DNA from 4 places in the Kineococcus rugosus genome. Region 2 is predicted to be linked to each of the others. Evidence: riboswitches for the same ligand, from Rfam matches in the RefSeq annotation. Region 2 holds a riboswitch; each other region holds the start of a gene.
What was found. Region 2 has a riboswitch for S-adenosylmethionine ahead of ACRYM6_RS06215 (ABC transporter ATP-binding protein). Riboswitches for the same ligand answer to the same signal wherever they lie in the genome.
Positions count from the first base shown of each region.

Region 1: linked by a shared signal. The riboswitch ahead of ACRYM6_RS16820 (ABC transporter substrate-binding protein) and the one ahead of ACRYM6_RS06215 (ABC transporter ATP-binding protein) in region 2 are both predicted to bind S-adenosylmethionine.
Region 3: linked by a shared signal. The riboswitch ahead of ACRYM6_RS02740 (rhodanese-like domain-containing protein) and the one ahead of ACRYM6_RS06215 (ABC transporter ATP-binding protein) in region 2 are both predicted to bind S-adenosylmethionine.
Region 4: linked by a shared signal. The riboswitch ahead of ACRYM6_RS04090 (O-acetylhomoserine aminocarboxypropyltransferase/cysteine synthase family protein) and the one ahead of ACRYM6_RS06215 (ABC transporter ATP-binding protein) in region 2 are both predicted to bind S-adenosylmethionine.

Region 1 covers NZ_JBJLSJ010000030.1:32,551-34,736, reverse strand. Annotated here, with positions in the region: gene metE (5-methyltetrahydropteroyltriglutamate--homocysteine S-methyltransferase) at 1-308, shown strand, start outside; SAM riboswitch class I at 457-549, shown strand; gene ACRYM6_RS16820 (ABC transporter substrate-binding protein) at 744-2,186, shown strand, end outside.
Region 2 covers NZ_JBJLSJ010000008.1:72,174-74,359, forward strand. Annotated here, with positions in the region: gene ACRYM6_RS06210 (YqjF family protein) at 13-753, opposite strand; SAM riboswitch class I at 828-920, shown strand; gene ACRYM6_RS06215 (ABC transporter ATP-binding protein) at 997-1,746, shown strand; gene ACRYM6_RS06220 (aliphatic sulfonate ABC transporter substrate-binding protein) at 1,791-2,186, shown strand, end outside.
Region 3 covers NZ_JBJLSJ010000003.1:147,998-150,183, reverse strand. Annotated here, with positions in the region: gene sufU (Fe-S cluster assembly sulfur transfer protein SufU) at 1-146, shown strand, start outside; gene ACRYM6_RS02745 (GNAT family N-acetyltransferase) at 143-640, shown strand; SAM riboswitch class I at 715-800, shown strand; gene ACRYM6_RS02740 (rhodanese-like domain-containing protein) at 806-1,204, shown strand; gene ACRYM6_RS02735 (O-succinylhomoserine sulfhydrylase) at 1,201-2,186, shown strand, end outside.
Region 4 covers NZ_JBJLSJ010000005.1:95,503-97,688, reverse strand. Annotated here, with positions in the region: gene ACRYM6_RS04100 (flavodoxin family protein) at 1-508, opposite strand, end outside; gene ACRYM6_RS04095 (DUF3253 domain-containing protein) at 616-1,017, shown strand; SAM riboswitch class I at 1,176-1,281, shown strand; gene ACRYM6_RS04090 (O-acetylhomoserine aminocarboxypropyltransferase/cysteine synthase family protein) at 1,391-2,186, shown strand, end outside.

The DNA.
Region 1 (2,186 bases), on a different contig from region 2:
GCATCGAGGCCGCGCGCTCGCGCATGGAGGTCCTCACCGACATCGCCGCCGCCGGGTTCGCCCGCGGCATCGGGCCGGGCGTGTACGACATCCACTCCCCGCGCGTGCCGTCCGCGGAGGAGGTCGTCGGCCTGCTGCGCGCCGCCGTCGCGTCCGTCCCGGCGCGGCAGGTGTGGGTCAACCCCGACTGCGGGCTGAAGACCCGCGGGTACGCCGAGACCACGGAGTCGCTGCGGCACCTGGTGGAGGCGGCCCGCACGGTGCGCGCCGAGCTCCCGTCGGCGGCCGAACCCGTCGCCGCCGGCTGACCCACCGGACCCGGGGCCGACGACCCCGGCCGGCCGAGTCCACCGAGAACCCCTCCGCGGCCACGCGCGGAGGGGTTCTCGTCGTCCCCGGAACCGTTGGGGGGGCAGGGGTTGAGGATCGGCACCCCGACCCCTATGGTGGAACGGCACACCATCCAGAGCGGCTGAGAGACCTGGCTCGACGACGCCGCAGCAACCCCCCGGAAACGGGCGCGGGTGCTTCCGCCAGGAACGATGGAGGAGTTCCCGTGGACCGCACGTCCCACGTCGCCGTGCTGCGTCGCATCGTCGACTTCTGCCTGACGGGTTCCACCGGCTGTCGCTGAACCGCCTCCACCGGCGCACCGGGGACGTTCCCGGCGCCGCCGCGCACCCACCCCGCCGGTGGCTGCGTCCCCCCCCCCGTCGTCCCCCCGTCGTTCCCCTGGAGCCCCCTTGCGCACCCGCACGCCCCTGCTCGCCGTCCCCCTGACCGCCGCCCTCCTCCTCACCGCGTGCAGCGGGGGACGGAGCAGCGCGGAGGACCCGGCCGCCACCACACCCGTCAGCGGCGGGAACCTGACCTTCGCCATCTCCGTGGACTCCGGGTGCATCGACCCGCAGCAGGTCGGCAACAACGACGCCCTGAACATCGGCCGCCAGCTCGTCGACTCCCTCACCGTCCAGGACCTCGACGGGAACATCGCGCCCTGGCTCGCGGAGTCCTGGGAGGTCAGCCCCGACGCCACGACGTTCACGTTCCACCTGCGCGAGGGAGCGACGTTCTCCGACGGGACCCCCGTCGACGCCGCGGCCGTCAAGGCCAACCTCGACGGCATCGTCGCGCTGGGAGCCAAGGCGTCGCTGGGGTCGACGTACCTGCAGGGGTACACCGGGACGCAGACGCCCGACGCGCGGACGGCGGTGGTCACGTTCTCCCAGCCGAGCGCCCAGTTCCTGCAGGCCACCTCCACGATGTCCCTGGGCCTGCTGTCCGTCGCCACGACCACCGCCGACCCGGCGACCCGCTGCGACGGGACCACCCTCGTCGGGTCCGGCCCGTTCGTGGTGGGCAGCTACGCCAGGGACTCCGAGACGGTCCTGGACAAGCGCACCGGGTACGACTGGGCCCCGTCCGGGGCGAAGCACCCCGGGGAGGCGTACCTGGACTCCATCACCTACCGGGTGGTCCCCGAGGCCGGCGTCCGCACCGGGTCGCTGCAGTCCGGGCAGATCGACGCGACCACCGGCATCGCCTCCCAGGACCTGCCGCAGTTCGACGGCGGCGGGTTCTGGACGCAGCGGCGCGCGAACCCCGGCATCCCGTACAACTTCTTCCCCAACGAGTCGCGGCCGCTGTTCGCCGACGAGCGGGTGCGCCGGGCGCTGTCGAAGGCGATCGACCGCGCCCAGCTCGCCACCCTCCTCAACCCCGGCGACGAGGCCGTCAGCGCCGCCGTCTCGGCCTCCACCCCGTCCGCCCCCGACGACTCCGGCGTCCTGGCCCGCGACGTCGACGGCGCGGAGGCGCTGCTCGAGGAGGCCGGCTGGGTGGAGGGCCCGGACGGCGTCCGCACCAGGGACGGGCAGGAACTCACCTTCACGGTCACGTTCTGGCAGCCCACCTCCGCGGTCCTGGAACTCGTGCAGCAGCAGGTGCGCGAGGTCGGCATCGACCTGCAGCTGGAGCAGGGCACGACGGCCGACACCAACGCCCTGCAGGAATCCGGCGACTACGACGTCCTGTTCTACAACCTCACCCGCTCCGACCCGGACGTGCTGCGCACGATCTTCTCCACCGGGTCGCGCAACGTGAACCAGCGCGCGCACAGCGGGGTCGACGACCTGCTGGACCGGCAGGCCGCGACCACCGACACCACCGTGCGCGCCGACCTCGTC
Region 2 (2,186 bases):
GGTACGCGGTGGTCAACGCACCGTCTCACGCCCCAGTTCCCGGGGCAGCGCGAAGCGGGTCGTGACCCGCCGCGCGAACGCGACGTGGTCCGGCGGGCCGGCCACCTCGAACCCCGCCGCCGCGACCAGCCCGTCGTCCAGCTCCAGGACCTCGGCCGAGCGCAGCGGCCACCGCTCGTGCTCGTTGGCGATCCACCAGGTGCGGCCCAGGTGCTGCGCGTGCAGCCCGAACCGCGACGTGAGGAACACCCCGAGGTCGTCGACGGCCGGTGCGCCCTCGCGGACGGCGACGCGGCTGCGCACCCCCGCGCGGGTCCGGCACGTCCACAGCAGCTCCCGCGCCCCGTCCCGCACGCGCACCGCGTGGCGCATCGACGACCAGCGGTAGGGCAGGCCGAACGCCAGCTGCGCGCCGACGACGACGGCGAGCCGGCTCGCGTCCAGGCTCGCGAACACCACCCCCCGGCGGCCCTCGTCGTCCACGGAGTAGAACCGCACGTTCGTCTCCAGGAACGTTCCCGCGTACGGGACGCTGCCCCGCCGTCCCGGCCCGGCCCCGCGCAGGGTGAAGGGGATGAGGCCCACGTAGGTGGCGCCGTCGAGGACGTCGGGGCGGACCCCCGGCGGCATGAGCGGCGCGACCCGGGCGGGGTCCACGGCCCAGTGCAGGAACGCGAGGTCGTCCCAGTGCTGGTGCATCATCACGGGCCCGTGCAGGGCCACGGCCTCGGGCGAGGGCAGGCGGTCGACCACCCCGACAGGGTGCCGGAGGCGCCCCGGTCCGGCGACCCGTTCGGCACCACCCCCGTGGCTGGCCTACAGTGTGCCCACCATCCAGAGCGGCCGAGAGACCTGGCTCGTCGACGCCGCAGCAACCGCCTCCCCGTGAGGTGTGGTGCTCATGCCGGGACCGATGGAGGAGATCGCGTGACGACCACACCCACCGCCACCGCGTCCGCGTCCGCCCCGGGCGCCACCCGCGTCGACGCCGCCGGCGTGCGGCTGCGCGGCGTGAGCCGCTCCTTCGGCGGGCACCGCGTGCTCGCGCCGCTGGACCTGGACCTGCGGGCAGGCAGCACCGTGGCGCTCGTGGGCGCCTCCGGCTGCGGGAAGTCGACGCTGCTGCGGCTCGTCGCCGGCCTGGACACCCCGTCGGCCGGCACCGTCGAGGTCGCCGGGCAGCCCGTCCGCGGGGTCCACCCCCGCACCGCCGTCGTGTTCCAGGAACCGCGCCTGCTGCCCTGGCGCGACCTCGCCGGGAACGTCGCCTTCGGCCTGCCCCGCGGCACCGCCCGCGCCGCCGGGCGCGAGGAGGTGCTGCGCTGGCTGGAGGTCGTCGGCCTGGAGGACTTCGCCGGGCACCGGCCGCGGCGGGTCTCCGGCGGCATGGCCCAGCGGACCGCGCTGGCCCGGGCGCTGGTCCGCCGCCCCGGCGTCCTGCTGCTCGACGAGCCGTTCGCCGCCCTCGACGCCCTCACCCGGCTGCGCATGCAGGACCTGCTCGACGAGGTCCAGCGCGGCACCGGGGCCACGGTCGTGTTCGTCACCCACGACGTCGACGAGGCGCTGCACCTGGCCGACCGCGTCCTGGTGCTCGGCAAGGACGGGAACGACGACGAGGCGGGTGCCCGCGTCGTGCGCGACCTCGTCGTCGACGCGCCCCGCCCCCGCGACCGCGCCGACGCCGCCACCGCCCGGCTGCGCGTCGAGCTGCTCGACCTGCTCGGCGTCCCCCGCACCGCCTGAACGACCCCCCGCGCACCCCCCACCACCGCACCCCCGGGAGAACTGTGTCCACGCTGCCCCGCACCACCACCCGTCGCGCCCTGCTCGGCCTCGGCCTGGGTTCCCTCGCCCTCACCGCGGCCGGCTGCGTGCAGGGCGAGTCCTCCTCCGGCAGCGCCGCCCCCACCGCGAGCAGCGGGTCCGGCGGCGGCGACCGGGTCCGCCTCGACTACGCCCTCTACAACCCCCTCAGCCTCGTCGTGCGCGAGCAGAAGATCCTCGAGGACGCCGGCCTGACCGTGCAGTGGGAGCAGTCGCAGGGCAGCAACAAGGCCAACGAGTTCCTCCGCAACGGCAACCTCGACCTGGCCTCCACCGCCGGGTCGGCCGTCCTGCAGGCCCGGACCAACGGCTCGCCCGTGCAGACCGTCGAGGTGTACTCCCAGCCGGAGTGGACCGCG
Region 3 (2,186 bases), on a different contig from region 2:
GCCGCGGCGCCGACCCCGGCGACGAGGACGTCCTCGGCGACGCCGTCGCCCTCGCCGGGGTCGCGAAGTACCCGGCGCGGGTCAAGTGCGCGCTGCTGTCCTGGTCGGCGCTGGCCGACGCGCTGCTGCGGACCCCCGCCGCGTGAGCGGCGCCGTGCGGATCCGCGAGCACGCCGACGACGACTGGGCGCAGATCTGGCCGTTCTTCGACGAGATCGTCGCCGACGGCGAGACGTACGCCTACCCCGCGGGCCTGACCGGCGAGCGGGCCCGGCGGCTGTGGGTGACGCCGCCGCCGGACGCGACGTTCGTCGCGGTCGACGGCGACGTGGTCCTGGGCACCGCGCGGTCGGGCCCGAACCGCCCGGGCCGCGGCGCCCACGTCGCGACCGCGAGCTTCATGGTCGCCCCCGCCGCGCGGGGCCGGGGCGTGGGCCGCGCGCTGGGGGAGCACGTGCTGGGCTGGGCGCGGGACCAGGGGTTCCTGGCCATGCAGTTCAACGCGGTCGTCGAGACGAACACCGCCGCCGTCGCGCTGTGGCAGTCGCTGGGGATGCGCGTCGTCGGCACCGTGCCGCAGGCCTTCGACCACCCCGAGCACGGGTACGTGGGCCTGCACGTCATGCACCGCTTCCTCTGACCCCCGACCCCGCTTCCCCGGACCGGCCGTGGTCGTCCGGTCACGGCCGCCGCCGTCGATGCCCTACGCTGACCGGACCATCCAGAGCGGCCGAGAGACCTGGCTCGTCGACGCCGCAGCAACCCCCGCACGGGGGTGCTCATGCCAGGACCGATGGGAGGAACAGTGGGTTACGCCGGCGACCTCACCCCGCGTGAGGCCTTCGAACTCGTCCGGGACGACCCGGCCGCCGTCCTGGTGGACGTCCGCACCGAGGCCGAGTGGCGGTTCGTGGGGGTCCCGGCCGGCCCGGGCGCCGAACCCGTCCTCGTCTCGTGGCTGCCCGTCGACCCCGGGCGGTTCCTCACCGAGCTGTCCGCGGCGGGCATCACCCCGCAGGCCGGCCGCACGGCCGTCTTCCTGTGCCGCTCGGGGCAGCGGTCGGTCGCCGCGGCGGAGACGGCCACCGCCGCGGGCATCACCAGCTTCAACGTCCTGGAGGGTTTCGAGGGACCGCTGGACGCCGACGGCCACCGCGGCGGCTCGGGGTGGCGGGCGGCCGGGCTGCCCTGGAAGCAGTCGTGAGCCGGGACTGGCGGCCGGACACCACCGCCGTCCGCGGCGGTCTGGCCCGGTCGCCGTTCGAGGAGACCGCCGAGGCGATGTACCTGACCTCCGGCTACGTCTACGAGACCGCCGCCGACGCCGAGGCCGCGTTCACCGGCGACGTCGACCGGTTCGTCTACTCCCGCTACGGGAACCCCACGGTGTCGGTCTTCACCGAGCGCCTGCGGCAGCTGGAGGGGGCCGAGGCCTGCTACGGCCTGGCCAGCGGGATGTCCGCGGTGTTCTACGCCCTCGCCGCGCTGCTCGGCGCCGGGGACCGCGTCGTCGCCGCCCGCAGCCTGTTCGGTTCCTGCTTCGTGGTCCTCGACGAGATCCTGCCGCGCTGGGGCGTGGAGACGGTGTTCGTCGACGGCGAGGACCTCACCCAGTGGGAGGCCGCGCTCGCGCAGCCGACGCAGGCCGTGTTCTTCGAGACGCCCGCCAACCCCATGCAGACGCTGGTGGACATCGCCGCGGTCACCGAGCTCGCGCACGCGGCGGGCGCGACCGTCGTCGTGGACAACGCCTTCGCCTCGCCCGTGGGGCAGCACCCGTTGCAGTTCGGGGCCGACGTCGTCGTCTACTCGGCGACCAAGCACATCGACGGGCAGGGCCGGGTCATGGGCGGCGCCGTCCTGGGGACCGCGGAGTTCATCGACGGCCGGTTCCGGGAACTCACCCGGCACACCGGCCCGACGCTCAGCCCGTTCAACGCCTGGACCCTCGCCAAGGGCCTGGAGACCCTCAGCCTGCGGGTGCGGCACTCGGCGGCCACCGCGCTGCGGCTGGCCGAGCACCTCGAGCAGCACCCGGGGATCCGCTGGGTCCGCTACCCGCTGCTGCCCAGCCACCCGCAGTTCGACCTGGCGAAGCGGCAGATGGACCTCGGCGGGACGATCCTCACGTTCGAGCTCGACGCCCCGGCAGGACGCGGCAAGGAACGCGCGTTCGGGGTGCTGGA
Region 4 (2,186 bases), on a different contig from region 2:
CGGTGACGTGGCTGACGCCGTAGGGGTTGCCGTCGACGAACTTCGAACCGTCGGTGTAGCCGGGCGGGACGATGATCCCCCCGAAGTGGTAGATCGTGTTGTACAGCGCGATGAGGGTGGTCTCCTGGCCGCCGTGGGCGGTCTGGGAGGCGGTGAAGCCGGCGTAGACCTTGTCGGCCAGCTGGCCCTGGGCCCACTGCGGGCCGAGGGAGTCGATGAAGGTCTTCAGCTGCCCGGCGATGTTGCCGTAGCGGGTGGGGGAGCCGAACAGCACCGCGTCGGCCCACACGACGTCCTCGGCGGTGACGCCCGGAGCGCCCCTGCCCGCTTCGGCCTCGGCGGCCTGCTCGTCGGTGGCGGCCTTCTCCCCGCCGGTGGGCTGGCGCTGGACCTGGCGCAGCCGGACCTCCGCGCCGGCCTGCTCGCCGGTGGCGGCGAGCCTCTCGGCCATCGTCCGGACCGTGCCGGTGGCGGAGTAGTAGACGATCGCGAGCTTCACGTCGCTCACTGGGGCCTCCCGAGTCGTTGAACGTGCAAGTGTCAGGGGCCAACCTAGCCCGCTCCCGTCGCGGACGCACCCGAGGTGTGTCACGTTGGGCGCCGGAGGAGGTGGCCGTGCCCACACGCAGGACGACCCGGGCGGCGACCCCGGCCGCCAAGGACTGCGCCGTCTGCGGCCGGACCATCACCTGGCGCAAGAAGTGGGAGCGCGACTGGGACGCGGTGAAGTACTGCTCCGACGCCTGCCGCCGCCGGGCCCGGTCGTCGAAGGACCTCGACGCCGACCTCGAGGCGACGCTGCGCCGGCTGCTCGACGAGCGGGGTCCCTCCAAGACCGTCTGCCCCAGCGAGGTGGCCCGCGCCGTCGGCGGTGACGACGACTGGCGCGGGCTGGTGGAACCGGCGCGGTCCGCCGCGCGCCGGCTCGTGGCCGCCGGCGAGGCCGAGATCACCCAGGGCGGTCGCGTCGTCGACCCCTCGACCGCGAAGGGCCCGATCCGGGTGCGACGGCGCTGAGGGGCGGGCGCGGCTCGTCGCCGTGCTCGACGTCCTCTCCGGCGGGCGAGCCCGGTGAGGGGTGACGACGCCGGCGGGTTCGTCGAGGGCACCGGGTTCCGCCGCCCCCGATCGTGTGAAGCGCTTGACAGGTCGGCGTCGCGTGCCCTCCACTGGGGGAGCCATCCAGAGCGGCCGAGAGACCTGGCTCGTCGACGCCGCAGCAACCGCCCTCCCGGGTAGGTGCTCCCGCCAGGACCGATGGGAGAGGAACCCCGATGGAGCACGCACCGCTGACGCGACGTCTCGTGATCGACCTGCTGCGCGGTGCCGGGACGACCTGTCGGGCCTGACCGCCCCGACGTCCTCGAAACCGCTCCCGGAAGGTCCCGCGATGCCGCACGTCCCGCACACCCCCCTGTCCTTCGCCACCCAGCAGGTCCACGCCGGGGCTGAACCCGACCCCGTGACCGGCGCCCGCGTCACCCCCGTCCACCTCACCGCGGGGTTCGTCTTCGACGACTTCGAGCAGGCCCGGGCCCGCTTCGCCGGGGAGGACGACGGGTACGTCTACACGCGGATGGCGAACCCGACGACGGCCGCGGTGGAACGCCGGCTCGCCGTCCTGGAGGGCGGCACCGACGCCGTCCTGCTCGGCACCGGGCAGGCCGCCCTCACCGTCGCGCTCCTGGGGATCCTCGGTGCCGGGGACCACCTCGTGGCCGCCGCCGACCTGTACGAGGGGTCCCGCGGGTTGTTCCTGGAGAACTTCGCCCGGCTGGGCATCGCGGTCGACTTCGCCGCCGGGCCGCAGGACTGGGAGCGGCTCGTGCGCCCCACCACCCGCGCCTTCTTCGCCGAGTCGGTCGCCAACCCCAAGAACACCGTCCTGGACCTGCCCGCCGTCGCCGCCGTCGCGCACCGGCACGGCGTCCCCCTCGTCGTCGACAACACCTTCGCCACGCCCTACCTCCTGCGCCCCCTGGAGCACGGGGCCGACGTCGTCGTGCACTCGGCCAGCAAGTTCCTCGCCGGGCACGGCGCCGCCCTCGGCGGGGCCGTGGTGACGGGGGAGGGTTTCGACTGGAGCGGGTTCGGCCACCTGACCGCACCGGCCGGCGTCCTCGGCGGCGTGAGCTGGGTGGACCGCCACGGCCCGCACCGCGCCTACGTCGAGCACACCCGCGGTG